DNA from 4 places in the Pantoea sp. PGP6 genome. Region 3 is predicted to be linked to each of the others. Evidence: riboswitches for the same ligand, from Rfam matches in the RefSeq annotation. Region 3 holds a riboswitch; each other region holds the start of a gene.
The links. A riboswitch is a leader RNA that binds a small molecule or an ion and turns the genes downstream of it on or off. The one in region 3 is predicted to bind thiamine pyrophosphate.
Positions count from the first base shown of each region.

Region 1 (8,061 bases), 2.5 Mb from region 3:
GAAAACAGATCACGGAGTTTTTATGTTCAAGAATCTGCGCTGGACCCTCGTTTTGCTGTTGTTCCTGGTTTACATGATCAATTACCTCGATCGTGTTGCCCTGTCACTGACGGTGCCGCTGGTGGAAAAAGATCTGGCGATCAATGCTGAGCAGTTCGGCATGATCTTTGGCAGCTTCTTCTTCGGTTACGCGCTGTTTAACTTCGTCGGCGGTCTCGCCACTGACCGGTTTGGCCCGAAAATCGTGCTGGCCGTCGCGGTAGGCGCCTGGTCTATCTTCTGCGGCATGACTGCGCTGGCGACCGGTTTCTGGTCGCTGCTGATCCTGCGCGTGCTGTTCGGCATGGCTGAAGGTCCGATCTGCGCCTCGGCGAATAAAGCGATCAACGGCTGGTTTCCCAAAAAACAGGCAGCCACCGCGATGGGCTTACTCAGCGCCGGTTCGCCACTGGGTGGCGCGGTTGCCGGTCCGATCATCGGTTATCTGGCGCTGGCGTACGGCTGGCGTCCGGCCTTCATCATCGTCTGCTGCATCGGTCTGGTGTGGATGACCTTTTGGCTGTTCTTTGCCGCGGACAACCCGGCGAAAAGCAAACGGGTCAGCGAAGAGGAACGTCTATTAATTGAACGCCTGAAAGCGGCTAACCCTAACGATGAGGCCGATCTTTCAGAAACTGCCCATCCGTTTGGCTACTACCTGCGTCAGCCAATCATCCTGGTGACCGCCTTTGCCTTCTTCTGCTACAACTACATCCTGTTCTTCTTCCTGAGCTGGTTCCCGGCCTATCTGGTGCAGGCCCATGGTCTGGATATTAAGTCGATGAGCATTACCACCATGATCCCGTGGATTGTGGGTTTCGTCGGCCTGGCGCTGGGCGGCTGGATCTCCGATAAAATCTTCAACATCACCGGCAAACTGTTGTTGTCACGTAAAATTGTGCTGGTGGTCTCACTGCTGGCGGCGGCAATTTGTGTGGCGCTGGCAGGTACGATAAAAGAGGTGGTTCCTGCGGTGATGATGATGTCGGTATCGATCTTCTTCCTCTACATTACCGGCGCGATCTACTGGGCGATTATTCAGGATGTGGTGCACAAGAGTCGTGTCGGCAGCATCAGCGGCTTTATCCACCTGGTCGGCAGCCTTTCCGGCATCATCGGACCGATTGTGACCGGCTTTATCGTCCAGCATACCGGTAAGTTTGACAGCGCCTTTGTGCTGGCCGGCGCTGTCGCTGCGCTGGGTGCCTTCCTGGTGCTGTTTGTGATCCGCAGCCCGAAGACCCAGGATAAGCCAGTTTCGGTGTAATCCTCATCACGCAACATGATCACTGATTTCGGGGCGCCTCGCGCCCCGTTTGCCATAAGGACGGACTATGTTACAGATCGATCGCCTGCCCGCTGAGATCCAGCGCCCTGCCTATGACCGGGCCCAGCTTAAAACCCGTATGGTACATATCGGCTTTGGTGCCTTTCACCGCGCGCATCAGGCGCTGTGCAGCGATAAGCTGGCCGCCGAACACGGCAGTGACTGGGGTTACTGCGAAGTTAACCTCAACAGCGGCGAACTGATTCAGGCGCTGCGTGAACAGCAGTTGCTCTATACCCTGACCGAAATGGCGAATGATTCGCTGCAGACCCGGGTGATCGGCGTGATTACTGCGGCGCTGCACGGCAAAGGCGACGGCATTGAGGCGGTGATCAACGCCATGTGTCAGCCCGAGGTGGCAATTGTTTCGATGACCGTGACCGAGAAAGGCTATTGCCATCAGCCAGCCAGCGGCAATCTGAACCCGGATCATCCCGATATCGTGCATGACCTCGACAATCCGCAGACGCCGCGTTCGTTGCCAGGCCTGATTCTGGCCGCCATTAATCGCCGTCGGCAGCTCGGCCTGCCGCCCTTCAGCGTGATGTCGTGCGATAACATGCCGGAGAACGGCCACGTCACCCGCAACGTGATTGTGCAGCTGGCACAACGGCAGGATGCGGCGCTGGCGGACTATATTCAGCAGCAGGTGACCTTTCCCTCAACCATGGTTGACCGGATTGTGCCGGCGATGACGGAGGCGGCGTTTGACGCGCTGGCCGGGCGGCTCGGCTCCCGTGACCCGGTAGCGGTTGAAGCGGAACCGTTCTTTCAGTGGGTCATCGAAGATAATTTTGTCAGCGGTCGTCCGGCGTGGGAAAAGGCGGGAGCAGAACTGGTCAGCGACGTATTGCCGTATGAAGAGATGAAACTGCGCATGCTGAATGGCAGCCACTCGTTTCTCGCCTACCTTGGCTACCTTGCCGGCTATCAGCACATCAGCGATTGCATGGCCGATCCGCACTTCCGCGCCGCTGCCCGTTCACTGATGGTCGATGAGCAGGCACCCACTTTGCGCACTCAGGGCGTGGACCTTGAAGCCTATGCCGATTCGCTGATCGCCCGCTATGAAAACCGCGCCATCAAACATCGTACCTGGCAAATCGCCACTGACGGATCGCAAAAATTACCGCAGCGCCTGCTGGACAGTCTGCGCTGGCATCTGAGTAATAACAGCCGCTGTGAACTGCTGCTGCTCGGCGTGGCTGGCTGGATGCGCTATGTCGGGGGGACCGACGAACAGGGTCAGCCGATTGAGGTTCGCGATCCGCTGAAGACGACGCTGGCAGAATGCGTGGCCAGCAGCGAAGAAGGTGAAGCGCGCGTGCGTGCGCTGCTCGGCCTGCGCCAGATCTTCGGCGACGATCTGGCAGACAACGCCGATCTGGTCGCCCGGCTGACCGCCTGTTATCAGCAGCTGACTACCCAGGGTGCGCGTGCGACGGTGCAGCAGTACATGACCCGCGCCTGATGCGATGATGACAAAGCACTGGCGCAGACGCAGCGTGCTGATTAGACTGACCCTTTCCCTTCGGGCTGGCACCAGCCAGCCGTAATATGGATATTGCTGCATGTCGATCGCCTATACCATTACAACCAGCGAACCGGTGAATCAGCAGATTTACCGGTTTTTGCGCAAAGATATCGTGACCTGTGTGATTCAGCCGGGTTCGCTGCTGTCGGAAAAAGAGGTCTCTGCGCGTTTTAACGTCTCACGCCAGCCGGTGCGCGAAGCGTTCATCAAGCTGGCCGAAGCCGGACTGGTACAGGTATTGCCGCAACGCGGCACCTTTGTGCGTAAAATTTCCGCCAAACGGGTGGCGGACGGCCGCTTCATCCGTGAAGCGGTGGAAGTCTCAGTGGTGCGCCGTGCGGCGCTGGAGATTGGCGACCCGGCGCTGATGATGCTGGAACACAACCTGCAGCTGCAACGCATGGCGGCTGAGCGGCATGACAGCCAGGCGTTTCTCAGCCTGGATGATGAGTTTCACCGGCTGATTGCCGAAAGTATTGATTGCAAGCTGGCGTGGGAAACCGTCGAGAACATTAAAGCGGCGATGGACCGGGTTCGTTTTCTGACCCTGAGTGAGGTTTCACCGCCGGAAAGCCTGATTCAGCAGCATGAGGAGATTTTTGCAGCGTTGAAACATCACGACGCAGACGCCGCCGAAGCCGCGATGCGCCGTCATTTGCAGGAGATGATTTTCTCAATTACCCCTATTGCCGAGCGCAACAGCGCATGGTTTGAAGCACCCTGACCCGGCAACGGTGCCGTCCCGCCGCCTCAGCGCGGGATGGCACATCCACCGCTACCACCACTGATGAAAATGGTGCACCGGCCCGATTCCCGTACCGACCTCCAGTGAATCCGCCTGTAACAACGCCTGCTGCAGCCAGGCTTTCGCTTCGGTGATCGTATCAGCCCAGTCGGCGTGACGCGGACGCAAAGCCGCCAGCGCCGCTGACAGCGTGCAGCCGGTGCCGTGAGTATGACGGGTATTAACCCGCGGCGTGCTGAACCGCTGCTGGCCCGAAGGGGTGATCAGCCAGTCCGGGCTGTTATCAGCCGTCAGGTGACCGCCCTTGATCAATACCGCCTGACATCCCGCCGCCAGCAACGCCTCGCCCTGCGCCCGCATCTGCGCTTCGCTCTCCGCCACCGCGCACCCCAGCAACGCTGCTGCTTCCGGCAGATTCGGCGTAATCAGCGACACCTGTGGTAACAGCAGTTCGCGGACGCTGGCAATCGCATCGGCGGATAACAGCGGATCGCCGCTTTTCGCCACCATCACCGTATCCAGCACCACGAAAGGAATTGCGCTACGTCTCAGCCGGGCCGCAACCTGCCCGACGATGGCGGTTTCTGACAACATGCCAATTTTCGCGCTGTCGATACGCACATCGTCCAGCACCGAATCAAGCTGGGCGGCCACAAAGTCAGCATCGATCCGGTAAACCGACTGGACGCCACGGGTATTTTGCGCCACCAGCGCGGTGATCACGCTGGTGCCATACGCGCCCAGCGCGGAAAAGGTTTTCAGATCGGCCTGGATCCCTGCCCCGCCGCTGGGATCGGTCCCGGCGATGGTCAGTGCATTAATGCGTTTCATGGTCCACCTCCAGCGTCCAGAGCGCATCAAGAAACGCCGTGGCAAAACTGCCGGGGCCGGCTGAGCTTGCCGCCGCCTGTTCACCGGCCCGCGCCATCACCTGACAGGCACTGGCGACGTTGAGCAGCCGATCGCCGCTCAGACTGCTGAAGCCAGCCACCACCGCCGACAGCGCACAGCCGGTGCCGACCACCCGCGTCATTAACGGGCTGCCGCCGCGAATGGCAAAGGTGCGCTGACCGTCGGTGGCGTAATCTACTTCGCCGGTCACAATCACCAGCGTCTGATAGTCGCGAGCCAGCTGCCGGGCGGCCTCCAGCGCTGCATCCGCCTGATGCAGGCTATCCACTCCGCGTCCGCCGCTGGCCTGTTGCGCCAGCGCCAGGATCTCTGACGCGTTACCGCGGATCACCGCTGGCTGCTGGCTCAGCAGCCGCTGGCAGAAGGTGGTGCGCAGCGTCAGCGCTCCGACCGCCACCGGGTCCAGTGTCCAGGGCGTTCCCGCCTGCCTGGCGGCCGTGACCGCCGCCTGCATCGCCTGCTGGCGCTCAGCGGTCAGCGTCCCGACGTTAATCAGTAAGGCATCGGCAAAGCCGCTGAACTGCGCGGCTTCCTCCGCATCAATCACCATCGCCGGTGAAGCGTTGAGCGACAGCAGCACATTGGCGGTGAAGTTTTGTACCACGTCGTTAGTCATGCAGTGCACCAGCGGTGACTGACGGCGGAAACGGTGCAGAATGGGCGCGAATTGCGCAGCAGAAAGGTGTTGAGATTGATCTGTCATCATAGCTCCCAACCGGCGAATAAGAAGGCGAATGCGGTCAGGCATCAGACTTCCCTACGCTGGCATTATCCAGTTCAGGTCAGCGGGTTTTTCTCAGCCCTTTCCTGACGGAAAGCGGCACCCCGAGTCGTGTTACAGCCTGCAGCATAAGGAGGTGGCGTCGCGAAAGCAAGCCAGAGCTGCGTCAGCCATCCTCGCGCTGGTGACACTTCACATGATCCTGATCAATTCTCGCCGCAGCAAAAACAGGCTTAATGCTGCGGGCCATAAAACTACCCCTTTCGAGGTAGCTATTTAAGCCAGAGATAAGGTGCTGCCGATCGCGGCATCGGTTTCCGCCCTTAAACGGTAGCCAGCCATAATAATTAGCCTGCTTACAGCATCGCCGAAAAAAACACCTCATTTCATGGAGTTAAACCACTCCAGGAGCGGAACTTCATACTATTCAGGATGTATGATGCGATTGTCAGCGCTTATTCCTCACCGCCATCGATGGCAGGACATCACTATCGAACGTCACGGTGCTATCGCACCAAATGGCAGACATTATCTTTCCACCTATATTTCCGCCCGCTGTCTGCGCTGCGGCAAAATAATTCATCGTGTCTATTACCGGGATATCAGCGATCAACAGGCCCGCCGCTGGCTGGGATAACTGTCCTGACGGCGAGCGGTTCAGACACCGTTAAAGTTAACAGTTAGTTAGCAATTTGTTAGTCTGGTAATTAATCATCGTCTGACCAGACTCTCTCTATGCCACTGTTGTTTGAAAGCTTAAGCCATCAAATCTATCTGTCCGCACCGCTGTTTATTCTGATCCTGCTGGGCTACGGCCTGACGCGACTGGGTAAATGGCCTGCCAGCATCAGCGAAGGGATGAACCGCTTCGTGTTCAACGTCGCGCTGCCCTGCATGCTGTTTGGCGTGATGAGCCATTTTTATCAAAGCCCGCCGGTTGATGCGCGGCTGCTGCTGGCCTTCTTTGGCAGCTGCCTGCTGGTGTTTATCGTCGGCCGGATAGTGGCCAAAAGGCTGTTTAAGCTGGATGGCGTTGCTGGCTCGGTCTTCGCGCTGGGCGGCATCTTTTCCAACAACGTGATGCTCGGCATTCCGGTGGCGACGGTACTGCTGGGGCCCGCGTCCCTGCCCTCGGTGGCGCTGGTACTGGTGTTTAACAGCCTGATCCTCTGGACCCTGCTGACGGTCTCGGTTGAGTGGGCGAAACAGGGCAGCTTTTCGCTGCAGGGGCTGGGGCGCACCGCGATCGGCGTGCTGAAGAACCCGCTGATTATTGGCATTCTCAGCGGTACCGCCTGGAGTTTTTTGCAGCGTCCGCTGCCGCTGCTGGCTGCTGAACCGCTGCGGATGCTGGGATCGATCGCCGCCCCGCTGTCGCTGGTTACCCTTGGCATGAGCCTCGCCCATTACCGGGTGCGGGAAGGACTGAAAGAGAGTTATACCCTCTGCCTGCTCAAGTTGGTGCTGCAACCGATGACGGTGTGGGCCATTGCCTGGCTGACCGGCCTGCCGCCGCTGGAGAGTAAAGTGGTGGTGCTGCTGGGATCGATGGCGGTCGGGGTCAACGTCTACCTGATGTCGCAGAAGTTTAATGTGATTACCGGCCCGGCTGCCGCCAGCATGCTGTTTTCGACGCTGTTTGCTGCGGTGACGACGCCGCTGTGGATGATGCTGATGACACTGGCGGGATATTAAAAAAAAAGCCCCTCAACATCAGTCGAGGGGCTGTTGCGTGGCTATCGCAAAACTTATTCAGCCGCTTTGGTACGAATCAGGTAATCAAAGGCGCTCAGTGAGGCTTTCGCACCCTCGCCGCTGGCGATGATGATCTGCTTGTACGGAACCGTGGTGCAGTCACCCGCCGCGAACACGCCTTTCAGGCTGGTTTCGCACTTGGCATCAATGATGATTTCGCCCATTTTGTTGCGCTCAACCGCGCCCTCCAGCCATGGAGTGTTAGGCAGCAGACCGATCTGAACGAAAATGCCGGACAGCGCCAGTTCGTGAGTAGTCTGGCTGGTACGGTCGATATACTGCAGACCGGTTACCTTGCTGCCGTCACCTTTCACTTCGGTGGTCTGGGCATTCAGGATGACATCCACGTTTTTCAGGCTGCGCAGTTTATCCTGCAGCACCTGATCAGCGCGCATTTCACCGGCAAACTCCAGCAGCGTCACATGTTCAACGATACCGGCCAGGTCAATCGCCGCTTCAACGCCGGAGTTACCGCCGCCGATCACTGCGGTGCGCTTGCCTTTAAACAGCGGGCCATCACAGTGTGGGCAGTAGGTGACGCCTTTGGTGCGGTACTCTTCTTCGCCCGGCACACCCATGTTACGCCAGCGTGCGCCAGTTGCCAGGATGATGCTGCGTGACTTCAGTACCGCGCCGGAGGCAGTTTCAACCGCATGCAGGCCACCCACAGCAGCCGCCGGGATCAGCTTGATCGCGCTCTGGCTCTCAATCACATCGACATTGTAATCATCGACGTGAGCGCGCAGTGAGCCCGCCAGTTTTGCCCCTTCGGTTTTCGGCACAGAAATATAGTTTTCGATATCAACGGTGTCCAGCACCTGACCGCCAAAACGCTCGCCCATCAGACCGGTGCGAATGCCTTTACGGGCAGAATAGATGGCTGCTGCTGCGCCCGCCGGGCCGCTACCAATAATCAGCACGTCGTATGCGTCACGCTTGTTCAGCTCTTCTGCGGCACGTTTATCGGCGTTAGTGTCAACTTTGCTGACGATTTCCGCCAGGCTCATGCGGCCCTGACCAAACTCTTT
Region 1 is NZ_JBQBMA010000001.1:1,526,247-1,534,307, reverse strand. Features, by position in the region: gene ACLIBF_RS07280 (MFS transporter) at 23-1,306, shown strand; gene ACLIBF_RS07275 (mannitol dehydrogenase family protein) at 1,374-2,837, shown strand; gene ACLIBF_RS07270 (GntR family transcriptional regulator) at 2,938-3,624, shown strand; gene thiD (bifunctional hydroxymethylpyrimidine kinase/phosphomethylpyrimidine kinase) at 3,676-4,476, opposite strand; gene thiM (hydroxyethylthiazole kinase) at 4,463-5,260, opposite strand; TPP riboswitch at 5,295-5,395, opposite strand; gene ACLIBF_RS07255 (hypothetical protein) at 5,718-5,915, shown strand; gene ACLIBF_RS07250 (AEC family transporter) at 6,014-6,973, shown strand; gene ahpF (alkyl hydroperoxide reductase subunit F) at 7,027-8,061, opposite strand, start outside.
Region 1: another riboswitch for thiamine pyrophosphate. It lies ahead of thiM (hydroxyethylthiazole kinase); the one in region 3 lies ahead of thiC (phosphomethylpyrimidine synthase ThiC).

Region 2 (8,061 bases), 430 kb from region 3:
AGGGCTGCTGGATAAAACCGAACACGCGCTGCATCAGCACAGTATGTTTACCATTCTGGTCGGACGCTTTGTCGGCCCGACGCGCCCGCTGATCCCACTGGCGGCCGGTATGCTGGAATTGCCGGTACGTAAATTCCTGCCGCCGAATCTGATTGGCTGCCTGCTGTGGCCACCGCTCTATCTGCTGCCTGGCATTCTGGCTGGTGTGGCAGTCGATGTGCCCGAGGCGGCGCAGGGCGGTAACTTTAAGTGGCTGCTGCTGACGGCAGCGATAGTGGTGTGGCTGGGCGGCTGGTTAGGCTGGCGCTGGTGGCGCAGCGGCAAGAGTCAGGATTGGGCGACCGCCTGGCTGCCGCCGGAACGACTGCGCTGGCTGGGACCGCTGGGGCTGGTGATCGCCATCGCCGCCCTGGTCGGCATTCAGTTCCATCCGATGATGCCGATTTTCCGTCATCTGCTGTGGCAGGTCTTTTTCGAATAATCACCGGTTAGCGGCGCGGGATGCCCAGGACATCAGCCTCCCGCGTCTCGCCCGACAGCAACTGTCGGGTCTCGCCGTCCCAGTAAACCCGTCCATCAACAATTACCACGCTGCGCGGCGCGATCTGTTGCGCATCTTCCAGACTGTGCGACACCATCAGCAGCGCGATGCTGCGGGCTTCGCACACCGAGCGCACCAGCTGCAGCATTTCGCTGCGCAGCGCCGGATCCAGCGCCGAAAAGGGCTCATCCAGCAGCAGCACCGGGCGATCGCGCAGCAGACAGCGTGCCAGCGCCACCCGCTGACGCTGGCCCCCCGACAATTCGCCCGGCAGTCGCGCCAGCAGATCGCCTAATCCCACCTGTTCGGCTAGCGCAGCAAGCTGCTGGCGCTGCTCCGCGTTGAGCTTCAATCCCGGGTGCAAGCCCAGCGCCATGTTCTGCTGCACGCTGAGGTGCGGAAACAGATTGTTCTCCTGAAACAGCATCGATACCGGCCGTCTGGCTGGCACGCTGTGGCTATGATCCTGACCATCAATCATCAGCGTGCCCTGGCGGATCGGCAGAAAACCGGCGATCAGGCTGAGTAGCGTACTTTTTCCGGCACCGCTTGGCCCGAGGATCGCCAGCCGCTCGCCACGTTCGGCGTGCAGGCTGAAGCGCATCGGCAGATGCTGATAAAGGTAAGTAAGGTTATTCAGTGTCAGCATGGCGGCCCGGTAATTTTTCCATCAGGGTGAACAGCAACAAACAGAGCAGCAGCAGCAGCAGAGCGGTCACTGCACCGTCGGCACCGCGATAGGCACCGATCTGTTGATAAAGGTAGAACGGCAGGGTGCGGAAGTCGGCATTGCCAAACAGCGCCACCACGCCAAAATCACCGATCGACAGCACGCAGGCAAACGCCAGCGCCTGTGCCAGCGGACGTTTCAGCGCACGCAGTTCTATCAACCGCAGCCGGTTCCAGCCGTGGATATCCAGTGAATCGCATAGCCTGCCGTAGCGCTCGGCGACGTCACGCATCGGGTTTTCCAGCACTTTCAGCGCATAGGGAATGGCGATCAGCGCATTAGTGAAGATCACCAGCCCGTCTGCCGACGCCGGCAGGCCAACGGTGGCGTTAAACAGCAGAAAGAAGCCGGTCGCCAGCACGATGCCGGGCATCGCCAGAATTAGCATGCCGCTGGTGTCGATCAGCTGTGCGGCGAGCGGGCGCTGACGCAGACGCAATTCGCGACTGCTCCACAGCAGCATCAGCGTCAGTATCACGCACAGCAGGCCGGCACCGACCGCGATGCGCAATGAGGTCAGGGTCGCCTGCCACAACGCTGGCTGGGCCAGTGCGCCGCGCAGTCCGCCGTGCAAGCCATCCACCACTACCGCCGCCAGCGGCGGCAGCAGCAGCAGTAACGCCAGCAGAATCAGCAACCCATCCGTTAGCCGGGCCAGACGCGAATCCTGCGGATCGCGCCAGCCGTGCAGCTGGCTGGTGCCGGCGGGTATCGCTTTACTGAATCGCTGGCTGAGCAGCACCAGCGTCAGGCAACAGCTGAGCTGAATCAGCGCCAGCAATGCGGCGCGACCGGGATCGTAGTCGTAGCTGAGTGCCTGAAAGATCGCCAGTTCAATGGTGGTGGCCTGGGGGCCGCCGCCCAGCGACAGCACGGTGGCGAAGCTGGCGAAGCAGAGCATAAAGATGAGCGCGCCGGTCGGCAGCAGCTGACGACGCAACCACGGCCATTCCAGCAGGCGAAAGTGGTGCCAGCCGCGCAGATCAAGCTGTGCGGCCAGCTGACGCTGCTCCGCCGGTATGCTCTCCAGCGCCTGTAGCATCAGGCGCGTAGCTAGCGGCAGGTTAAAAAAGACATGCGCCAGCAAAATGCCCTGCAATCCATAGGGCGAGAAGTGATAGTCGATGCCCAACCACTGACACAACTGTGCCAGCCAGCCGACGCGGCCATAAACCGTCAGCAGGCCGAACACCGCCACCAGCACCGGCAGCACCAGCGTCATGGCGCACAGACGCAGCAACAGCTGACGGCCGGGAAAGCGGCGGCGATAGAGGGCGCGCGCCAGCGGCACCGCAGGCAGCAGCGACAGCAGGGCGGAGAGCAGCGCCTGACCAAAGGAGAACGCCACAACGTGCTGCAGGTACTCATCCAGCAGCACGCTACGCCAGTCGGTGACCGGCGCGGCATTCCACAGTGAGATAAAGGCGAACAGCGCCACGCTGATTAACAGCAGCGTGGCGAGCGAACCGGGGATCAGCCAGCGCGGCATTAGCGGCTGACGGCGCGTTGCCACTGACTAATCCAGCCAGAGCGCTGGCTGGCTACCTCTTCCGGCGAATAGTGCAGCGCGGTGGCGGGCACCTGCAGCGTGGCGAAGCCAGCAGGCAGGGTGGTATCGATCACCGGATACATCCAGTTGCCGGTCGGGATGGTGTTCTGGAACGCCGGCGAGACCATAAACTGCATGAACTGCTGCGCCAGTTTCGGCTGTTTACTGCTGGCTAACTGCGCAGCAACCTCGACCTGCAGATAGTGGCCTTCGGCAAACGGTGCGGCGGCGTAGTTCTCTTTTTTCTCTTCGATAATGTGATAGGCCGGCGAGGTGGTATAGCTCAGCACCAGATCGCCTTCGCCTTTCAGGAACAGACCGTAGGCTTCACTCCAGCCCTTGGTTACCGTCACGGTTTTCTGCGCCAGCTTTTGCCATGCCTGCGGGGCCCGATCGCCATAGACTTTCTGCATCCACAGCAGCAGACCTAATCCCGGAGTACTGGTACGCGGATCTTCATAGATGACCCGCCATTTTTCCGGGCTCTCTACCAGCTCTTTCAGGCTTTTCGGCGGATTTTTCAGACGGGTTTTGTCATAGACGAAGGCGAAATAGCCATAATCAAACGGAACAAAGGTGCTGTCGTGCCAGCCGCCCGGCAGCGTCAGCTGTGCGGTATCAACCTTGCTGGCGGCAAACAGACCGGTTTTTTGCGCCGCCTGCACCAGATTGTTATCCAGTCCCAGCACCACATCCGCTTTGCTGTTTTTGCCTTCCATTCGCACGCGATTCAGCAGCGACACGCCATCTTCCAGCGTGACAAATTTCAGTTCGCAATCGCACTGGGCTTCAAAGGCTTTTTTGACCGCCGGACCGGGGCCCCAGTCAGCGGAGAAGGAGTCGTAGGTGTAAACCGTCAGAACCGGTTTGGCAGCCAGTACCGGGGTGGAAAGTAACAGCAGCAGTGGCAGAACTTTGTTAAACACTTTGCGCTCCTTCAGGAGAATAGGGGATGAGTCGCAAAGGATCTGAGCAGCAGGTCTCTCAAATCCCTACGTCGGTATTAACCGAATCAGGTTCGACGGGTCTCTCTCAGCCGTTTGCGGTCAGCAGGCGGCACCCCGTTGAGAACGTCACATTCTAGTCATTTCAGCGTCAGCGCGAAAGCGTTACAGCGCGGGCGGCGCAAACCAGGCAGATTTAAAATCGAACCAGCCGAGGGTATTCATCCGCACGCCGCGCATGCTGCGCTGACCTTCAAGCAGCAGCCAGTGATGGAACAGCGGATGCAGACCGGCCTCTTCCACTAACCGCTTGCTCCATTCGGCCAGCGGCAGCGTTTTTTCACGCCAGCGGGCGGCATCAGCGTGCCAGTCGATCGGCAGGCAGTGATGCAGCAGCGGGACCTCATACAGCTGGGCGAACAGCGACCAGGCCAATGGCAGTGTGAAGTTCACGCTGCCGAGCCAGATGTCGCTGTCGGCGTCGCCCTGATGCCAGCATTCGTAACTGACCTCGCGCGTCTCCAGCGTGACGCCGTGCTGCGCCAGCAGCGGACGTAATGCATTAGCGATCCCTTCGTGCTCAACGTGCTGGCTGTACCAGGTGAGCGTCAGATGAGTCAGGCCGGGCGGCTTTTCGACCGGGGCCAGATCGCGGCGGTGATGCCAGCGCGGCAGCAGACCATACGCCGGAAACCAGTAGCGCTGATAGCCGACGCCGGCGTGGTTGAGCAGGGCGATAGGATTAAACAGATAGCTGACCCAGCGCCGTATCGCCTCGTCACGGCCTTTTTCCGAACGCTGATCGAACAACAAATAGTAGCAGCCTTCTTCCAGCCGGCTCTCTTCCTGAATCTCATCCGCGCCGTCGCCCTGCAGGCGCACGCCCGCGTAGACCAGCTCATCGCTGATATCCGGCAATACCCAGATAGAGACGTCATCAATCAGCGCGCGAAAGCCAAAGTAATCATCAAAGGCTTCTATCTTCAGCTGACTTTCCTGATTACGGATCACGCTGTAAGGACCGGTGCCGATCGGCTGGCGGGCAAAGTCAGGCTGCGTGGGCCATTCGCGTGGCAGGATCATCGCGCTGACGCTGGCCAGCAACCAGGGTAACCAGTCGTCGGGCTGGCTTAAGGTGATATCCAGCGTCCACGGAGCGGGCGAGTCGAGCTGTTGAATATGGGAAAACAGCGGCTGCTGACGCTGACGTTCCAGCGTGGCGATAACATCGGCCATCTCCAGTTCGCGGCCATGATGAAAGCGAATCGCCGGACGCAGAAAGAAGCGCCAGTGGAGCGGGGAAGTCTGCTGCCAGTGATGGGCAATATCGGCCTCAATTTCCCCGTTTTCCTCATTTATGCGCGTCAGGCCATTAAAAATCTGACGGGCAATATGGGTTTCGGAGCGGCGCAGGGCGGAGCCCGGCAGCAGATTCAGCAGCGGGCGGTAGTAAAGCACCCGCAGAATGTGTTTTCCCTGACGGAAACTGCGGCCAAGGTGAGCACCAATCATCTGCCTGACCTGATTCTTATCGCCGACCAGTTGCACCAGCTGATCGATGCGATCCTGATCCAGCAGATCCTCAGCGCGCTGCTGCTGTAGCGCCAGTCCGGTGTAGCAGAAGGTGAGTTGTGAGCGCTTACCGCGTCCGGCTTCGGCCTGCCAGATTAACCAGCCAGCCGCCTGCATCCGGTTGAGTAAGTTGCGCATATGACGGCGTGAACAGTGCAGCAGGTCAGCCAGTTCACTCAGGGTGATCTCCTGCGTCTGACCCTGGCAGCTTTGCCACAGGCGTATGAACTGCTGCTTCAGGCGAGATGAGGACATAAAAGAGGAACTCCCGGTGAAAAGCGCTCTGTTTTTCTTGCCTCATTTTAAGGGCAAACTTTGCTTTATGGGAAGAGCGGGAGGCATTCAGCTATGAATGGCGTTCGACCCTCATGCCGCTGTTCAGCGGGATGCTTTTCTGAGTAGGGTGCAATTACACCGCCAGCAGATGATCTCTGCTGGCTTTTTTCATGCCGCACGGTATCGTCTACCCTTCTTCTCTTCCCCTGTTCATCCTGTAAGGGATTTCGGTATGAAATCGCTGTTAACGCGGCAGCGCCGCATCAATCCGGTTTACCTCGCTTTTATGGTCGCCTCGTTCATGCTCGGTGTGGCGGGCGCATTGCAGGCACCGACCCTCAGCCTGTTTCTGACCCGTGAGGTGCAGGCCCGCCCATTCTGGGTCGGGCTTTTTTTCACTATCAATGCGGTGGCCGGTATTGTGGTAAGCATGCTGGTGGCAAAGCGATCGGACAGCGTCGGCGATCGCCGCAACATCATTCTGTTCTGCTGCCTGATGGCGCTGGTCAATGCGCTGCTGTTTGCCTTTACCCGTCATTATCTGACGCTGATTACCCTCGGGGTGCTATTGTCTGCCTTAGCCAGCGTGTCGATGCCGCAGCTGTTCGCGCTGGCGCGTGAATATGCTGACCAGTCGGCGCGGGAAGCGGTGATGTTCAGTTCGGTGATGCGTGCGCAGCTGTCGCTGGCGTGGGTGATCGGACCGCCGCTGTCGTTCGCCCTGGCGCTGAACTACGGTTTCGTGACGCTGTTTATGGTGGCGGCGGCGCTGTTCCTGATCTGCATCGTACTGGTATGGTTTACCCTGCCGTCGGTGCCGCGTGCTGAGCCGCTGCTGCAAAGCGGTGGTCTGCCGTTAAGCGGCTGGCGTGACCGGGATGTGCGGCTGCTGTTTCTGGCCTCGGTGACCATGTGGACCTGCAACACCATGTACATCATCGACATGCCGCTCTACATCAGTACCACGCTGGGATTGCCGGAAAAGCTGGCCGGTTTGCTGATGGGGACCGCGGCCGGGCTGGAGATTCCGGTGATGCTGCTGGCCGGGCATTACGCCCGCAGGCTGGGCAAGCGGCGGCTGATGCTGCTGGCGGTGGCGGCAGGAGTGCTGTTTTATCTCGGGCTGGTGCTGTTCAACTCGCGCACCTCACTGATGGTTTTACAGCTGTTTAATGCGGTGTTTGTCGGGATTATCGCTGGCATCGGAATGTTGTGGTTCCAGGATTTAATGCCGGGGCGGCCAGGTGCCGCGACAACGATGTTCACCAACTCGATCTCGACCGGCATGATTCTGGCTGGGGTTATTCAGGGAACGTTAAGTGAGCGGCTGGGACATGAAGCGGTCTACTGGCTGGCATTTGTGCTGGCGATAGCGGCTTTTATTATGTCAGCGCGGGTACGCAACGTATAAAGAAGAAGGGCGACAGGATGCCGCCCTCATTGTGCTGATAAACCCAAATCCGGGTGAACCGGACCGCAGCTGACAAGCTCTATTCGCAGAGAACACCGGCAAAGGAGGAAGGCGCGGGACGAGCGGTCAGGGATGGTTTACGCGACTTTCCGATCTGACCGTGTTCCCTTCGCAGGCTCGGTCTAACCACTGGGGCAGAGCAGAGGTTGTCAGTAACAGCAGGGCGACCCGATGTCGCCCTGCTTTGACTCAATCAGCGCAGGAAGGCGGGCTGGTTCTGCTCATATTGCGAGATCGACGCTTCGTGTTGCAGCGTCAGGCCAATACTGTCGAGGCCGTTAATCATGCAGTGGCGGCGGAAGCTGTCGAGTTCGAACGGATAGACTTTATCACCCGCAGTGACCGTCTGAGCTTCCAGATCGACCGTAAAGCGAATGCCGGGTTGCGCCGCCACCAGTTTAAACATCTCATCCACTTCCTGTTCGCTTAATTTCACCGGCAACAGCTGGTTATTGAAGCTGTTGCCGTAAAAAATGTCCGCGAAGCTCGGCGCAATCACCACGTGGAAACCGAAATCGGTCAGCGCCCAGGGCGCATGCTCACGTGATGAGCCGCAGCCGAAGTTTTCACGCGCCAGCAGGATGCTGGTGCCTTTGAACTCGGGCTTGTTGAGCACAAAACCGGGCGTCGGTACGGTGCCGGCATCATCTTCAAAACGCCAGTCGTGGAACAGGTGCTGGCCGAAACCGGTGCGGGTTACTTTCTGCAAAAACTGCTTAGGAATAATGGCATCGGTATCGACGTTAGCCGCATCCAGTGGCGCAACAATACCGGTGTGCTGGGTGAATTTATTCGCCATCGGTTAAGCTCCTGTCGTCAGTTGACGGATATCGGCAAAATGGCCGGAAACGGCGGCGGCGGCGGCCATCGCCGGGCTGACTAAATGGGTCCGGCCACCGCGGCCCTGACGACCTTCAAAATTACGGTTGCTGGTTGAGGCGCAACGCTCGCCTGGGTTCAGACGGTCATTATTCATCG
Region 2 is NZ_JBQBMA010000001.1:3,629,360-3,637,420, reverse strand. Features, by position in the region: gene ACLIBF_RS17735 (DedA family protein) at 1-481, shown strand, start outside; gene thiQ (thiamine ABC transporter ATP-binding protein ThiQ) at 489-1,190, opposite strand; gene thiP (thiamine/thiamine pyrophosphate ABC transporter permease ThiP) at 1,174-2,784, opposite strand; gene thiB (thiamine ABC transporter substrate binding subunit) at 2,760-3,746, opposite strand; TPP riboswitch at 3,792-3,894, opposite strand; gene sgrR (HTH-type transcriptional regulator SgrR) at 3,930-5,591, opposite strand; gene ACLIBF_RS17710 (MFS transporter) at 5,845-7,023, shown strand; gene leuD (3-isopropylmalate dehydratase small subunit) at 7,277-7,882, opposite strand; gene leuC (3-isopropylmalate dehydratase large subunit) at 7,886-8,061, opposite strand, start outside.
Region 2: another riboswitch for thiamine pyrophosphate. It lies ahead of thiB (thiamine ABC transporter substrate binding subunit); the one in region 3 lies ahead of thiC (phosphomethylpyrimidine synthase ThiC).

Region 3 (8,061 bases):
AGTCATCGTTCGTCAGATGCTGCGTAAAGCAACCATCATGAGCGCAGGAAGTGCAGACTTCCTCGAAGGTGAACAGGCTGAATTCTCTCGCATCAAGATTGCTAACCGCGATCTGGAAGCGAACGGAAAAGTTGGTGCCACTTTCATGCGTGACCTGCTGGGTATCACCAAAGCGTCACTGGCAACCGAATCGTTCATTTCTGCCGCATCGTTCCAGGAGACTACTCGTGTCCTGACCGAAGCTGCTGTAGCAGGCAAGCGCGACGAACTGCGCGGTCTGAAAGAGAACGTAATCGTGGGTCGTCTGATCCCGGCCGGTACCGGTTACGCTTACCATCAGGATCGTATGCGCCGCAAAGCGGCAGGTGAAGTGCCGGTAGCACCGCAGGTTACTGCGGATGAAGCCTCAGCCAGCCTGGCCGAATTGTTGAACGCCGGTCTCGGCGGTAACAACGACGAGTAATCGTCATTGGCGTAATAAAAAACCCTGCTTCGGCAGGGTTTTTTTTGTCTTCAGTTCAGCTTGTTCCATTCATTGCGACTGAGGCCGATATCTTTTAGCTGGCTGTCGCTGAGTTTCGACAGAATAAGGCGGGTTTCACGCCGGCACTGCCAGCGTCTGAAGCTGCGCCACAGATAACGCACCAGTGTGTAAGGTGTACCGGTAAACGGTTTGCCTGCGCGATTTTCATCGTATCCCATCATGCTGCCCTCATTGTTTTGCCTGAGGACTATTTTCGTAAAGTAGCGCTGTATGATACAGACCCAAAAATCACTTTTATTTAACATACAGATTGCTGTCAGTGCGATCTGAATGGTAATAATAGTGACTAACTGTACTGGTTCAGGCTTTGAAAATTGCAACGAGGGGATACGATGACCCGATATGAACATCTGGCTACGCTACTGGCGCAGCGCATTGAACAGGGCTTATACCGCAGCGGAGAGCGTCTTCCTTCAGTACGCAGCCTGAGCGCCGAACATGGCGTGAGCATCAGTACGGTACAACAGGCCTATCACCTGCTGGAAGAGAAGCAGATGATCACACCGCAGTCGCGTTCAGGCTATTTTGTGGCATCACGGAAAGCGACCCCGCCGATACCCGCACTGACGCGGCCTGCGCAGCGGCCGGTTGAAGTCACCCAGTGGGACGCGGTACTGGAGTTGATCAACAGCCGTCTGGAAGATGACGTGCTGCAACTTGGCAGCGGCATGCCCGATCTGACCCAGCCGACGCTAAAGCCGCTGTGGAAAGCATTTAGCCGTCAGGCCCAGAAGCAGGAAACGGCGCTGCTTAATTATGACAACCTGTACGGCGTGCTCGCGCTGCGACAACAGATTGCGCGTCTGGCGATCGATAGCGGCTGTCAGTTTACCGCTGATGACATTGTGATCACCACCGGCTGTCATGAAGCGTTATCCGTCGCAGTACGCGCGGTCTGCGAGCCCGGCGATATCATCGCGGTTGAGTCACCTTCCTTTCACGGCATCATGCAGACGCTGCGCGGCTTTGGCATTCGCGCCATTGAGATCCCCACCGATGCGGTGACCGGCATCAGCCTGGAAGCGCTGGAACTGGCATTTGATCAGTGGCCAATCAAAGCGGTGGTGGTGGTACCGAACTGCAATAACCCGCTGGGTTTCATTATGCCGGAACCGCGTAAACGCGCCTTGCTGGCGCTGGCGCAACGCTTTGACGCTGCGGTGATTGAAGACGATGTCTATGGTGAGCTTGCCTGGGAATATCCGCGTCCGCCGACCATCAAAGCGTTAGATCTGGATGGCCGGGTCCTGCTCTGCAGCTCGTTTTCTAAAACGCTGGCACCCGGATTACGGGTTGGCTGGGTGGCACCGGGCCGCTACCGGGACCGCGTCCTGCATATGAAGTACATTGTTACCGGCTCTACCGCCACGCAACCGCAACATGCTGTGTCGGAGTTTATTCGTCAGGGCCATTATCAACCCCATCTGCGGCGGATGCGGCAGATCTATCATCGCAACTATGAAACCTTCAGCTGCTGGGTGCGTCATTACTTCCCCTGTGGGATTTGCGTGTCCCGTCCGCAGGGCGGTTTCCTGATGTGGATTGAGTTGCCGGAGCCCTTTGATGCCGTTCGTCTTAATCGCGAACTGCGTGAATCTAAAATTCAGATCGCCGTCGGCTCACTGTTTTCCGCCTCGGGCAAATACCGTAACTGCCTGCGCTTAAACTACGGCTTGCCGATCACTGAACAAACCGAACAGGCGGTGGCGCGGGTAGGGGCAGCCGTCGAGCGGGCGATGCAGGCCTGCCAGCATGATGATCTTCCTGCCGCCTTAGCGCCCGATTTGCTGGTGGCTAAGTAGGGAAGAAGCAGGGCCAGAAAGAGGAGGGAACTGGCCCTGGTCAGGTAACCGTACCTGACGAAGGCCACACTAAACGGCTGTCTGACACCGCGCCAGTGACTGATTGGCTAACTGCGCGCGGTATTCCTGATTTATCGCTGCCGTTACAGCAGTTTAATTATTTTTGCGCGCTGTTACCCAACAATACTCACGCTGGCTGCGCCGGTTCAGCCAGCGCCAGCAGGGTACGCGTCGCTTCATGCCAGTCCTCTGCCTCGGTGATGGCGCTTACCACTGCAATGCCGCCTACGCCGGTCGCCAGCACCGCGGATGCCCGCGCAACGGAGATACCGCCAATCGCCACGGTCGGAATGTGCGTCAGGCGGGCCAGATGCCGCTGCAGTTCTGCCAGTCCCTGCGGCGCGGATGGCATCTGTTTGGTGCGGGTCGGAAAAATATGCCCGAGCGCGATGTAAGAGGGCTGAATGGCCAGCGCACGATCCAGTTCGGCATCATCATGGGTTGAAATGCCGAGTCGTAATCCCGCCTGACGGATTTGTGCCAGGTCCGCCACCGCCAGATCTTCCTGACCCAGATGGACACCGTAGGCCTGATGCTTTATCGCCAGCCGCCAGTAGTCATTGATGAACAGGCGCGCATCGTAGCGTTTGCCCAGCGCAATGGCTTGGGCGACGGCCGCTTCTGCCGCCTCGTCCGACTGATCTTTGATGCGCAGTTGCAGGGTACGGACGCCGGCATCTAACAGGCGTTCGATCCATTCAACACTATCGACTACCGGATACAGGCCGAGACGCGACACAGTAGCAGGAAATGCGGACATAGTTACTCCTCCTTCATGGCATCTGCCGGATGATAAAGCTCACCACCCCGGCTGCGAAATTGTTCAGACATCTGTGCCATGCCAACCTCAATCGGCTGCGCGCTGGCTTGCTGGCGTGCGGCAAAATCCCGTACCTCCTGAGAGATTTTCATTGAACAGAATTTAGGGCCGCACATTGAGCAGAAATGGGCCACCTTGCCGGACGCCTGAGGCAATGTTTCGTCATGCATCGCGCGCGCCGTATGCGGATCGAGTGCCAGATTGAACTGATCTTCCCAGCGGAATTCAAAGCGCGCTTTTGACATCGCGTTATCCCGGATCTGCGCGCCCGGATGGCCTTTGGCGAGATCGGCGGCATGAGCGGCGATTTTATAAGTGATCAGACCCTGCTTCACATCCTCCTTATCTGGCAGACCAAGATGTTCTTTGGGCGTGACATAACACAGCATCGCACAGCCGAACCAGCCAATCATTGCGGCGCCGATACCGGAGGTAATGTGGTCATAGCCGGGCGCAATGTCGGTGGTGAGGGGACCAAGCGTATAGAAGGGGGCCTCGTGACACCGATCGAGCTGCTCTGTCATATTGCGGCGGATCATATGCATCGGGACGTGGCCGGGGCCTTCAATCATCACCTGCACATCATATTCCCAGGCGATCTGCGTTAGCTCGCCCAGCGTTTGCAGTTCGGCGAACTGCGCTTCATCGTTAGCATCCTGAATCGAGCCTGGACGCAAGCCATCGCCCAGCGACAGTGAGACATCGTAGGCCGCGCAGATTTCACAGATTTCGCGGAAATGCTGATAGAGGAAGCTCTCCTGATGATGCGACAGACACCATTTCGCCATGATCGATCCGCCGCGCGAGACAATCCCGGTCAGCCGTTTTGCCGTCATCGGCACGTAGCGCAGCAGTACGCCCGCATGAATGGTGAAGTAGTCGACTCCCTGTTCAGCCTGTTCCAGCAGCGTATCGCGGAATACTGCCCAGTTGAGCGCTTCGGCCACGCCGTTCACTTTCTCCAGCGCCTGATAAATCGGCACTGTGCCGATTGGCACCGGGCTGTTACGCAAAATCCATTCGCGCGTTTCATGAATATTACGGCCAGTAGAGAGATCCATCACCGTATCGGCGCCCCAGCGGGTCGACCAGACCAGTTTCTCTACCTCCTCCTCAATCGACGAGCTGACCGCTGAATTGCCGATGTTGGCATTCACCTTGACCAGGAAGTTACGCCCGATAATCATCGGTTCCGATTCAGGATGGTTAATGTTGGCGGGAATAATCGCCCGGCCAGCCGCCACTTCCTGACGCACAAACTCCGGGGTGATGTTATCTGGCAAATGCGCGCCAAAACTGTGGCCCGGGTGCTGTTGCAGTAACACCTCGCTGCGAATTCGCTCACGGCCCATATTCTCCCGCAGGGCGATGAACTCCATCTCCGGCGTCACGATGCCCTGGCGGGCGTAATGCATCTGCGTGACGCAACGGCCAGCAAGGGCGCGACGCGGGGTGGGCAGCGCGTCAAAGCGCAGATGATCGAGGCTATCATCCGCCAGACGCTGCTGGGTATAGTCTGAACTGCGCTGTGGCAGTGGCTGGCTATCATTGCGTTCTTCGATCCAACCTGCCCGCAGCTTTGTCAGCCCGCGATGCAGATCAATCTGCGCGGCGGGATCGCCATAGGCACCGGCGGTGTCATAGACCGGCACCGCCTCATTCTGCTCATAAAGTGGCTGATCTTTACTGCCGCCGACCGGGGTCGGACTGAGACTGATTTCGCGCATCGGTACGCGAATATCCTCCCGACTGCCGGTAATCCAGATGCGTTCAGAACGGGGAAATGCGCTGCCGCCTTGCAGTGAATCGATAAATTCCTGCGCCAGGGCACGCTGTTCACGACGGGTCATTTTTGGGTCAGACATAGCAATCTTCCAGTTGAGTGGGAATGATGCTTGTCCGGAGTTCGGAAGGAGTAACAGCACGGGCAGTGCAAGAGACTGGCGTACCGACAATATTTACTCTTGTTCCCTTCGCAGGTTCTAACCTGATCAGGTTCCGCGGATCCCGAATTAACGGTCTCAGCCCAACTGGGCACTCCGACAAGAATGCGGTTTTACGCTGCGGCTGGCAGAGCGCCCGCTGAAGACGAAAAACCTTAACGTTCTAACAGAAAAAAATGGGTTCTTCTGGCCTCAGCCATCAGAACCCCTTCAGCATAAAAGGGCTGCAACTGAATCACAACCCCTTTACCTGCGTTTAACCTTATGCCGGACGAGCAATCTGGCTGTCATTGGCCACCGGCGGTGGTGCCAGATGGTTATCCCACGCCAGCTGGATCAGCTTGTCTTCCAGCGTAAAGCGCGCCTCCAGCACTTCACCGACTTCAGATAGCGCCTGCTGGAACGTCATGCAGTTATCATCATCGATCGCCTGCTGCAGATGGCCATCATACAACTGCATCAGGCGCTCAGTGTTGGCTTCCAGCGGGGGATAGATTTGGGCCGCCGCGATCATCGGGCTGTCACCACTCATCTCACTGATGATGCGTTCATAAATACTAAAGTGACCGGCGGAAAGATAATCGACCAGGCCATGACAAAAGTTATCCAGCGCCTGCTCATCAAGGCGGGTCAGGGCTTCTTTATTCGGTTTAAGTCCGACCAGATGGTAATAGGTTACTAACAGCTGGCGACGGGCTTCCAGCCACGAATCGACCAGTTCGTTACTGCCACCTACGCGTTCGGCCAGGACGTCTAACTGGTTAAGCATATCTAACTCCATGTGAGTTATAGTTGTTCATCTACACACTTAACATCAGGACTTCAGCGTGCGAGTTGACGCTAAGGATGACGAAATAAATGCAATGCGAAATCTCAAGCGTAGACGCTGGATGGTGGATTGTCAGCCACGAGCAGAAACTTTGGTTGCCGCAAGGTGATTTACCCCACGGAAGCGCCGAAAATTTCGGTCTGACGGGTACCAAAGCCCGACAGATTGGCGAGTGGCAGGGGGAAAAAGTCTGGCTGATTTGCGAGCCACGTGCAGAGAGCATGTTCTCGGTACGGCAACTGATCGATCTGGATGTGGGGCTGTTTCAGCTGGCGGGACGCGGCGTGCAGCTGGCGGAGTTCTACCGTTCCCATCGCTGGTGTGGCTACTGTGGTCACGAAATGCACCACAGCAAACATGAGTTTGCCTGCCTGTGCAGTCATTGCCGCGAGCGCTATTATCCGCAGATTGCGCCCTGCATTATCGTGGCGATCCGGCGTGGCGATGAGATCCTGCTGGCGAATCACGCCCGTCATCGTAATAACGTCTATACCGTACTGGCTGGCTTTGTCGAAGTCGGCGAGACGCTGGAACAGGCGGTGGCACGTGAAGTGATGGAGGAGAGTAATATCCGCGTCAAAAATGTCCGCTACGTCACCTCCCAGCCGTGGCCATTCCCGCAATCGCTGATGACGGCGTTTATGGCGGAATATGATAGTGGCGATCTGCAACATGACGGCAAAGAGCTGCTGGATGCGGCCTGGTTTCGTTTTGATGCCTTGCCCTTGCTGCCGCCACCGGGCACCGTGGCGCGCCGCCTGATTGAAGATACCGTCGCCCTGTGCCGCGCCGAAGCGTGAAAGTGCTACACTACACGCCTGAAATTGAGAGAGTAATGAAATGAGTGAACTGAAGAACGATCGTTATTTGCGTGCCCTGTTACGTCAGCCAGTAGATGTAACGCCAGTGTGGATGATGCGCCAGGCCGGACGTTATTTACCAGAATACAAAGCGACGCGCGCCGAAGCGGGTGACTTTATGTCGCTGTGTAAAAATGCTGAGCTGGCCTGTGAGGTGACGCTGCAGCCGCTGCGCCGCTATCCGCTGGATGCTGCAATCCTCTTCAGTGACATCCTGACTATCCCTGATGCGATGGGCCTGGGCCTCTATTTCGAAACCGGCGAAGGTCCGCGCTTTTCGCATCCAATTACCTGCCGGGCAGATGTAGAGCGTTTGCCGGTGCCCGATCCGGAAATGGAACTGGGTTACGTAATGAACGCGGTGCGCACCATCCGTAAAAGCCTGAACGGCGACCTGCCGCTGATCGGATTTACCGGCAGTCCGTGGACGCTGGCCACCTACATGGTGGAAGGCGGCAGCAGCAAAGCGTTCACCAAAATCAAAAAGATGATGTATGCCGATCCCGCCACGCTGCATGCGATGCTGGATAAACTGGCGGACAGCGTTATTCTCTATCTCAATGCCCAGATTCGCGCCGGTGCGCAGTCAGTGATGGTGTTTGATACCTGGGGCGGCGTCCTGACCGGCCGTGATTATCGCGAGTTCTCGCTGCACTACATGCACAAAATCGTCGATAGCGTGCTGCGTGAAAACGACGGTCGTCGGGTGCCGATTACCCTGTTCACCAAAGGGGGCGGGCAGTGGCTGGAAGCGATGGCCGAAACCGGCTGCGATGCGCTGGGCCTCGACTGGACCACAGATATCGACGATGCACGCCGCCGTGTCGGTGACAAAGTTGCGCTGCAGGGCAACATGGATCCTTCAATGCTCTATGCGCCACCCGCCCGTATTGAACAGGAAGTGGCCGGGATTCTGCAGCGCTTTGGCAATGGCACCGGTCATGTTTTCAATCTCGGTCACGGTATTCATCAGGATGTCCCGCCGGAAAATGCGGGCGTGTTTGTTGAAGCGGTGCACCGTTTATCGCGTCCTTTCCATCAGGAGTAACCATGGATATTGCCGCACTTCGCGCTGAGCAGTTGCAACGCGCCGCTGATGTGGTGCGTGAAGATGACTTTGACGTATTGCCGCCGCGCTTTATTGGCGGGGCGGACGTCGGGTTTGAACAGGAAGGTGCCGTCACCCGGGCGGCGCTGGTAGTG
Region 3 is NZ_JBQBMA010000001.1:4,059,638-4,067,698, reverse strand. Features, by position in the region: gene rpoC (DNA-directed RNA polymerase subunit beta') at 1-463, shown strand, start outside; gene ACLIBF_RS19655 (DUF1127 domain-containing protein) at 514-702, opposite strand; gene ACLIBF_RS19650 (aminotransferase-like domain-containing protein) at 877-2,346, shown strand; gene thiE (thiamine phosphate synthase) at 2,534-3,166, opposite strand; gene thiC (phosphomethylpyrimidine synthase ThiC) at 3,169-5,091, opposite strand; TPP riboswitch at 5,178-5,278, opposite strand; gene ACLIBF_RS19635 (Rsd/AlgQ family anti-sigma factor) at 5,432-5,938, opposite strand; gene nudC (NAD(+) diphosphatase) at 6,028-6,798, shown strand; gene hemE (uroporphyrinogen decarboxylase) at 6,839-7,906, shown strand; gene nfi (deoxyribonuclease V) at 7,909-8,061, shown strand, end outside.

Region 4 (8,061 bases), on a different contig from region 3:
TATCTCGCAGATTAGAGGTCATGAGGCACTCTCAGGGGCCCAGTCGATCAGACGGTGAAGCAGGGCATCGATGGCCAGCCACAGCACCAGCGTCATCAGCACCAGGATAAATAACGCAGCAAAACAGATATCGCTCTGCATCCGGGCATTGGCGTTCAGCATCACATAACCAAGTCCTTCTGCCGATCCGACCCATTCGCCAATGATCGCGCCAATCGGGGCCACCGCCGCCGCCATTCGCAATCCGGTTGCTAAGGCAGGTAACGCGGCTAACAGCCGGACGTGACGCAGTTGCGATCCGCGTGAAGCGCCCAGCGTATGTGCCAGATCCAGATAGCCCGCTGGCACGCGACGCAGACCATCATAGAAGGCCGACGTGACAGGAAAGAAAATGACCAGCACCGCCATCGCCACTTTGGCGCTCATACCAAAGCCAAACCACAGCACCAGCAACGGGGCCAGAGCAAACACCGGAATCGCCTGGCTGGTAAGTACCAGCGGCATCATCCAGCGTTGCAGACGTGGCGAAAATGTCATGCCCAGCGCCAGCAGAGCGCCGAGCACGACGCCAGTGATCATTCCGCAGAGGATCTCGGTGAGGGTGATCAGGCTGTGATAGCCGAGCCAGGCTTTATTCGCCCATAGCGCTTGTGCCACTGCCACGGGCGAAGGCAGCAGAAAGGCCGGAATCGAGGTCAGCGTTACCAGCCACCACAGCGCAATCAGTCCACAGAACAGGGTGAGGCCGCGCCACATGCGGGCTAAACCATCGAGGTGTTTCATCCGATCCCCTCTGGCAGTGAAAGTTTTTGCAGTAAAGCTGCCTGACTCTCTATGACCCTGATATCGTCCGGCGCGCGCGGTGGCTGGCCCGGCAATGGCTGACAGGCTTCCAGGCCTGATGCGCTGAGCACCAGCATATGATGACTCAGCCGACAGGCTTCCGCCGCGTCATGGGTGATTAGCAAGACGGTATGGTTCGCCAGTACCTCCGCGGCCAGCGTCTGAATCTGGTGGCGGGTCAGGGCATCAAGTGCGGAAAAAGGCTCATCCATCAACACGATCGGTTTGCGCGCATACAACGTGCGGGCCAGCGCAGCGCGTTGCCGCATCCCGCCAGAGAGCGTCGCGGGCCGCGCCGTTGCGTGACGATGCAGACCGACCCGCTCCAGCAGATGTTGCGCCCAGTGGCGGTCCGGTTTTTCACCCTTCAGGCGGCTGGCGAGGCAGACATTTTGTTCAACGGTCAGCCACGGATAGAGCAAATCCTGCTGACCCATCCAGGCGAACCGGCCAGCCAGCGGCAGGCCATCACTGCCGCCGATCACCCCGGATGTCGGCGGTGTCAGGCCAGCAATCACGCGCATTAAGGTACTCTTTCCGACACCGCTGGCTCCGAGCAGTGAGGTGAAACGTGCCGGGGTAATCTCCAGACTGAGCCGGTCGAACAGCCGATGCGTGGCAAAATCGACACAGAGGTCACGGATTGAGATGCCGGGCGGCAGTAATGCCATTGAGCCGCTCATGATGACAAAGGGGGTTGATGATTGAGCCCCATCTGCCAGAAGGCGGATTCCAGCTGGGTGGCGGTGGTGAAGAGGGTCGCCAGCCGGTCAAAACGTGCTGCGCCGGCGCGCTGATGGGCCAGCGTTTCAAACAGGTCCAGAGAGGCTCTGACGCCCGCCAGATAATTGGCATCACCATAATTCTCTATCCAGGCGGCATAAGGATTGCCTTCGATGACGGTGGTGGGATGATGTAACACGCTCAGGCCGATTTCGGCATAGCCTGCAACACACGGCATCAGCACGGTCAGCAATTCCAGCGCATCTCCGCTGTGGCCGACATCCAGCACGTAGCGGGTGTAGTTAAGCGTTTCAACCGCTTCGGTCTGGCTGACCAGCGCGGCTTCGCTGATCCCCCACTGCTGGCAGTACGCCCGGTGCAGCGGCAGTTCATTGACAATGGCATTGAGGGAGGCCGTTGCGGTTCGCAGCGCGGCCGGATCGTGCAGTTTGCTGACCAGCAGCCCATAGGCGCGGGCAAAATGCAGCAGAAACAGATAATCCTGGGTGAGATAATGACGAAAGGCGGCCGCAGGCAGCGTGCCCTGAGCGAGCTGCTTGACAAAATCGTGAGAGACATAGGCGTGCCAGTGATCGCCAGCCTGTTGTCGCAGGCGGCCATAAAAGCCGGTTTCAAAAAGTGAGAGTGACATGGGATCTCCAGTAACTGTTGGTTAACGAAAAGTGTTAACTCAGGGAGATCCGGGCATACGGTGAAGAACAGGCAATGATGCAGGAGATGTTGCAGAAGACTCTGCCGACCCGTCCCTTCGCTGGCATGACCCAGATCAGGTTCAAAGGGTTCGGTTTGCACCATCTCAGCCCATAACAGGACACCCCTCGGAGACGTTTGTTATACGATAATTGTCAGCTGAATACAACGGCACGCCGCAGGCATGCAACAGCCGATGGCCCCGCTAAACCGCCGCGGTTTAGCGAGCTAAGCCAGTGACGTTGTCACTCCAGCACTTCACCGTTACTGGCGATCACCTTTTTATACCACCAGAACGATTTTTTCCGACGGCGGGCCAGCGTTCCCCGGCCAAGGTCGTCGCGATCCACATAGACAAACCCGTAGCGTTTACTCATTTCGCCGGTTGATGCGGCCACCAGATCGATGCAGCCCCAGCTGGTATAGCCGAGCACCGGCACGCCATCAGCGATGGCGTCACCCATCGCCCGGATATGCTCACGCAGATAGCTGATGCGGTAGTCATCATCAATCTCACCTTCTGCGTTGATCGTGTCCCGTGCGCCGAGGCCATTTTCCACCAGGAACAGCGGCTTCTGGTAGCGGTCATACATCATATTCATAGTGATGCGTAGTCCAAGCGGATCGATGCCCCAGCCCCATTCACTGCGCGTCAGATGGGGGTTAGTCAGGGACTTCACCACGTTGGCGGCGCTGCTGTTGAGCTCGTTCATCTCCGCCGACGCGCAACGCGAGGCGTAGTAGCTGAACGAGACAAAATCGACGCTGTTTTTCAGGATCTCTGCATCACCGTCATCAATCTGCAGACTGACCCCTTTTTCACGGAAGAGCCGCGCCGCATAGGCGGGGTAATATCCGCGCGCCTGCACATCAATGAAGAACAGGTTTTCCCGGTCCTTTTCCAGCGCTGCCCAGACATCTTCCGGTTTGCTTGACCACGGATAGAAATTGCCGCCCGCCAGCATGCAACCGACCTGATTGACCGGATTAATGTCATGGGCGATTCGGGTCACCAGCGCGCTCGCCACCAGCTCATGATGTGCAGCCTGATATTTCACCTGGTCGTGATTTTCATCCGCCTCAAATACCAGCCCGGCCCCGGAGAACGGGCTGTGCAGCAGAATATTAATCTCATTAAAAGTCAGCCAGTATTTCACCAGACCATCAAACGCCTCAAAACAGCTGCGGGCATAGCGGGCAAAAAATTCGATCATTTTGCGATTCCGCCACGAGCCATATTCGGTCACCAGATGCATCGGTACGTCAAAGTGACACAGGGTCACCAGCGGTTCAATATTGTATTTACGGCACTCTTCAAACACCGCGCGGTAGAAGGCAATTCCCTCTGGATTAGGCGTCAGTTCATCACCGTTCGGATAGAGGCGACTCCAGGCGATGGAGGTACGAAATACGCTGAACCCCATTTCCGCCATCAGTGCGATGTCTTGCGCATAGCGATGATAAAAATCAATGGCGTCATGACTGGGGTAAAACTCATCATCCCGCAGGGCGAAACGCCGCTCCAGTCCGAGTTTCACCGGCATCCGATGCGGGCCGTGGGGGATCATGTCAACGGTGGTTAAGCCCTTTCCGCCTTCACGATAGCCACCCTCAGCCTGGTTGGCGGCTAACGCACCGCCCCATAAAAATCCTTGCGGGAATCTTGATTCAGACATGACATCCTCTGGTTTCGGGTCAGCATTGCCCGTTAGTTAGCGTTAATTGCATTGGTGCGCTCAGGGGCGGGCGTCGCTGCTGGCGCTGCCTGGGCCGTCGAGGGTCCGGTTTCCGGAATGTCCTCGAAACCTAAAATCAGCGTCAGCACAAATGACAGCACTACCGACAGCACCATCACGGCCGCAACCCAGACCATCGACATCGGATTGGCGGGATCAAAAAATTGTACGCTGGTAAACAGACCAGGCGAGGCCATTGAATGGCTGGCCAGACCGCCAATACCGGCCACCGCACCACAGATAAAGCCGCTGATTAAACAGGCGATCAGTGGACGTTTCAGCCGTACCGCTACGCCATACAGTGCCGGTTCCGAGATGCCCGCGATGATAGCTGACGCCGCTGCGGCCAGTGCAGTCTGCCGCAGTTCGCGGTTTTTGGTTCTGAATGCCACCGCCAGTGACGATCCGCCCAGCGAGAGATTGGCACCAATTTCTGACGGCATCACCATGCCCTCTTTACCGGTTTCAGCGATGGTCTGAATGATGGTTGGCGTAAAGACCCGGTGCATCCCGGTCATCACCAGCAGCGGCCAGATGGCACCCATGATGGCGACCGACAGCCAGCCGAGATAACCGTGAACGGTATAGACCAGCGCTGAGATGCCGCTACCGATCCAGATGCCAATAGGTCCAATCAGCACAATCGCGATCGGGGCGGCAATCAGCACAATCAGCATAGGCTTGAGGAAGTTTTTGGTCACGGCCGGCGTAATGCGATCTACGCCGCGTTCGATATGTGACAGAATCCAGGTCATTACCAGTGCCGGTATGACCGTGTAGGTATATTTCACTGCGGTCACCGGGATAAAGGCAAACTCTACCGGCTGGCCCTGAGCCGCTTTCGCCATCAGATCAATGAAATTGGGATGCACCAGCACGCCGGCAATGGCTATCGCCAGCGACATGTTGGTTTTAAATTTCAACGCGGCCGAGGCCGCTACCATCACCGGCAGGAAGAAGAAGGCACCATCGCCGATGACATTCAGAATAACCAGCGTCGATGAGCCTTTTTCAAACACGCCTGCCATATCGAGGATCATCGCCAGCAGCTTAACCATCGATCCGCCAATGATGGCGGGAATCAGCGGTGACATGGTGCCGACCAGCGCATCAAGAATCCCTGCACCGATGCCTTTCAATGTCAGCTTACGCTTAACCGGCGCCGATGAGGACGCGGAAGGCGAGCCAAGCTGCATCACCGCCTGATACGCCTGCGAAACATTGTTACCAATGATCACCTGGCATTGAGTGTCGTTATTTACCACCCCCATTACGCCATCAATGGCTTTCAGCCGGACGAAATCGACCTGGGTCTGGTCTTTAACCACAAAGCGCAGGCGAGTCATGCAATGCGTGAGCGCTTCGATATTGGTGAGGCCACCTAACGCGTCGACAATCGCGCGTGAAACCTCGTCGTAGTTTCTGGGCATGAGGGATCTTCTCTGTAGGATAATCGGTCAATGTTATGTTTTTTTGCCCTGATTGAGCGGCGAATAGGAAACCGGTTTCACAAAATCATGAAGAACTTTATCGATGGCGACAAGAGTTAAAAATTGCACGTTTTTATTTATGTGATTTAGCTCACCAAACTATGTGATGCCCGGAGCGGTGACGGCGGGGAAAATATTTCCAACTATGAGAGGCTTAGGTAGACTGCAATCATGCGCAGTGAAGGAGCAGGTAAATGGCAACAATTCAGGATGTAGCAGATCGGGCAGGCGTGTCGAAGGCCACCGTGTCCCGGGTGCTGTCTGGTAATGGCTATGTCGGTCAGGAGAAACGCGAACGGGTCTTACAGGCGATTGCTGAAACTGACTACCGGCCCAATCTGCTGGCGCGTAATCTGGCGACCCAATCCAGTCAGACCATCGGGCTGGTGATCACCAATACGCTGTATAGTGGCAGTTATTTCGCCGAACTGATGGCACATTCAGCACGGATGATGGAACAGCAGGGCCGCCAGCTTATTCTGGCCGATGGGAAACACACTGCCGGGCAGGAGCGGGAAGCGATCCAGTTCCTGCTCGATCTGCGCTGCGACGGTATTATTATTTATCCGCGTTTTCTCTCTATCGATGAGCTGGATACCATCATCTCCCAGCAACGCCAGCCGATTCTGGTGATCAATCGCCGCCTGCGTATCAATGACAGCTACTGCATTTATGTCGATCAGCACGCAACCAGCGCCAGCGCGGTGACGCATCTTGTCACTCATGGTCATCGGGATATTGCGTTTATTACCGGTTCGCTGGATTCTCCGACCGGCATGGAGCGATTGTCCGGTTACCAGGCTGCACTGAATGCGGCAGGCATTCCGGCCGAACCGCAGCGGATTGTGACAGGGAAGTGGACAGCGCAGAGCGGCATGGCCGCGGTTGATAGCCTGCTGGCGCGTGGAGTGGCGTTTAGCGCGATTGTCGCCAGCAACGATGAGATGGCAATTGGTGCGATCAAACGGCTGACTGAATGTGGTATTGCGGTACCGCAACAGGTATCAGTAATGGGCTTTGACGACATTCCGCTGGCACCCTATATCACACCCTCTCTATCGAGCGTAAAACTGCCGGTCACCGAAATGATTAACGAAACCATTGGCCGGCTGGTGATCATGCTGGATGGCGGAGAATGGCGGCCCAGGCCACCGTTCAGCGGCAGCCTGATGCTGCGTGATTCGATCTCTGTCGGACCCTGCGGTCGCACTTAGTCTGCACTGACCTGAATCACATCAATGTCGCGGTCATTCAGTTGTTGCAGGGTCAGAGCATCGAGTTGATCGTCGGTGATCACATGCCGGACCTGATAACCTGGCGACAGCGGATAGGGTTGAATCTGTCCAAACTTCGAGCTGTCAGTCAGCGCATAGCTATCGACGCCCTTCGCCAGCACCGCATCCACCACATCGCAGCGCAGCATATTACGCCCGGTGAAGCCGCTTTCCGGGTGCCAGCCATCAATCCCGACAAACGCTTTGTGAAAGTGGATCTGCTGGATGCAGTAACGAGTCAGCGGGCCGACCATCGATTCACTGCTTTTTTGTAGCAGACCTCCCAGAACAATCACTTCGCAGGCGGCCTCACGCAGTAACTGCGCGATGTAATGACTGACGGTGACAAGCGTAATATCGCTGCGATCCGCCAGCGCGCGCGCCAGTAAAGCATTGGTGCTGCCGCCTTCGATCAACACCGATTCACCGGCGGCCACCAGGCTGGCGGCATGGTTGGCCAGCGCCTGCTTGACCGGATAACGGGTATTCATTCGGGTACCCACATTGTCACTGTCGAGTGCCAGTGCCGAGCCATGTACCCGTCGTAGTAAACGATCGCGCTCCAGCAGGGTAAGATCCTGACGCACCGTCACTTCTGAGACACCTGTAAGCTGTGCCAGCTCACTGACCGCAATGGTACCCCGGGTATTAACCAGTTGAATAATATGATGATGTCGCGGATTCATAAGTCAGTTTCGCCGAAAAAACAGTTGCTGCAGTTTAACAGGGAAAAGAGCGCGCCGGACCCCGACGCGGTGATAAATCAGGCTAAATCCAGCCCACGGCGACCATTCTGATTCAGATCGGCCAGCGTAAAACGCTGCTGCCAGTTCGTTTCGTAATCTTCAGGCGGGAAATCAGCGGGCGAACGACCCTGTCCCAGCGCCTGGGCTACCCGGTGGGCATAAGCCCGATTCTTATCGCACATCGGCGCGGCCGGGATGTACATCACGTTGCCCCAGCCCTGCTGATTCTCAACCGGTGCCACCGCATGAATCACATCGCAATGCCACCAGACGGAATCGCCCGCTTCTAAAGCCGGGATGGAACTGAGTCCGGCAATCAGATGAGGATGCCATTTCTCATTAATCGGTAATACCCGGCCCGGTTCTACGCCGCACAGCTCGTCGTCCGGCACATCGGCTAACAGTGGACGCAGCAGAACATAGGCCATCGCTTCCGGTACCGGCACCACATGCAACAAGCCCTGGCCTGGAATCATATCTGACAGGGCGGTCCAGCCCTGAAAGGTGCGGAATACCGAGCATTTGGTGGTATCGGGAA
Region 4 is NZ_JBQBMA010000002.1:192,640-200,700, forward strand. Features, by position in the region: gene ACLIBF_RS21375 (ABC transporter permease) at 19-783, opposite strand; gene ACLIBF_RS21380 (ABC transporter ATP-binding protein) at 780-1,514, opposite strand; gene tenA (thiaminase II) at 1,523-2,218, opposite strand; TPP riboswitch at 2,314-2,416, opposite strand; gene ACLIBF_RS21390 (6-phospho-beta-glucosidase) at 2,523-3,953, opposite strand; gene ascF (PTS cellobiose/arbutin/salicin transporter subunit IIBC) at 3,986-5,443, opposite strand; gene ACLIBF_RS21400 (LacI family DNA-binding transcriptional regulator) at 5,698-6,717, shown strand; gene ACLIBF_RS21405 (DeoR family transcriptional regulator) at 6,714-7,463, opposite strand; gene ACLIBF_RS21410 (DUF1479 domain-containing protein) at 7,541-8,061, opposite strand, start outside.
Region 4: another riboswitch for thiamine pyrophosphate. It lies ahead of tenA (thiaminase II); the one in region 3 lies ahead of thiC (phosphomethylpyrimidine synthase ThiC).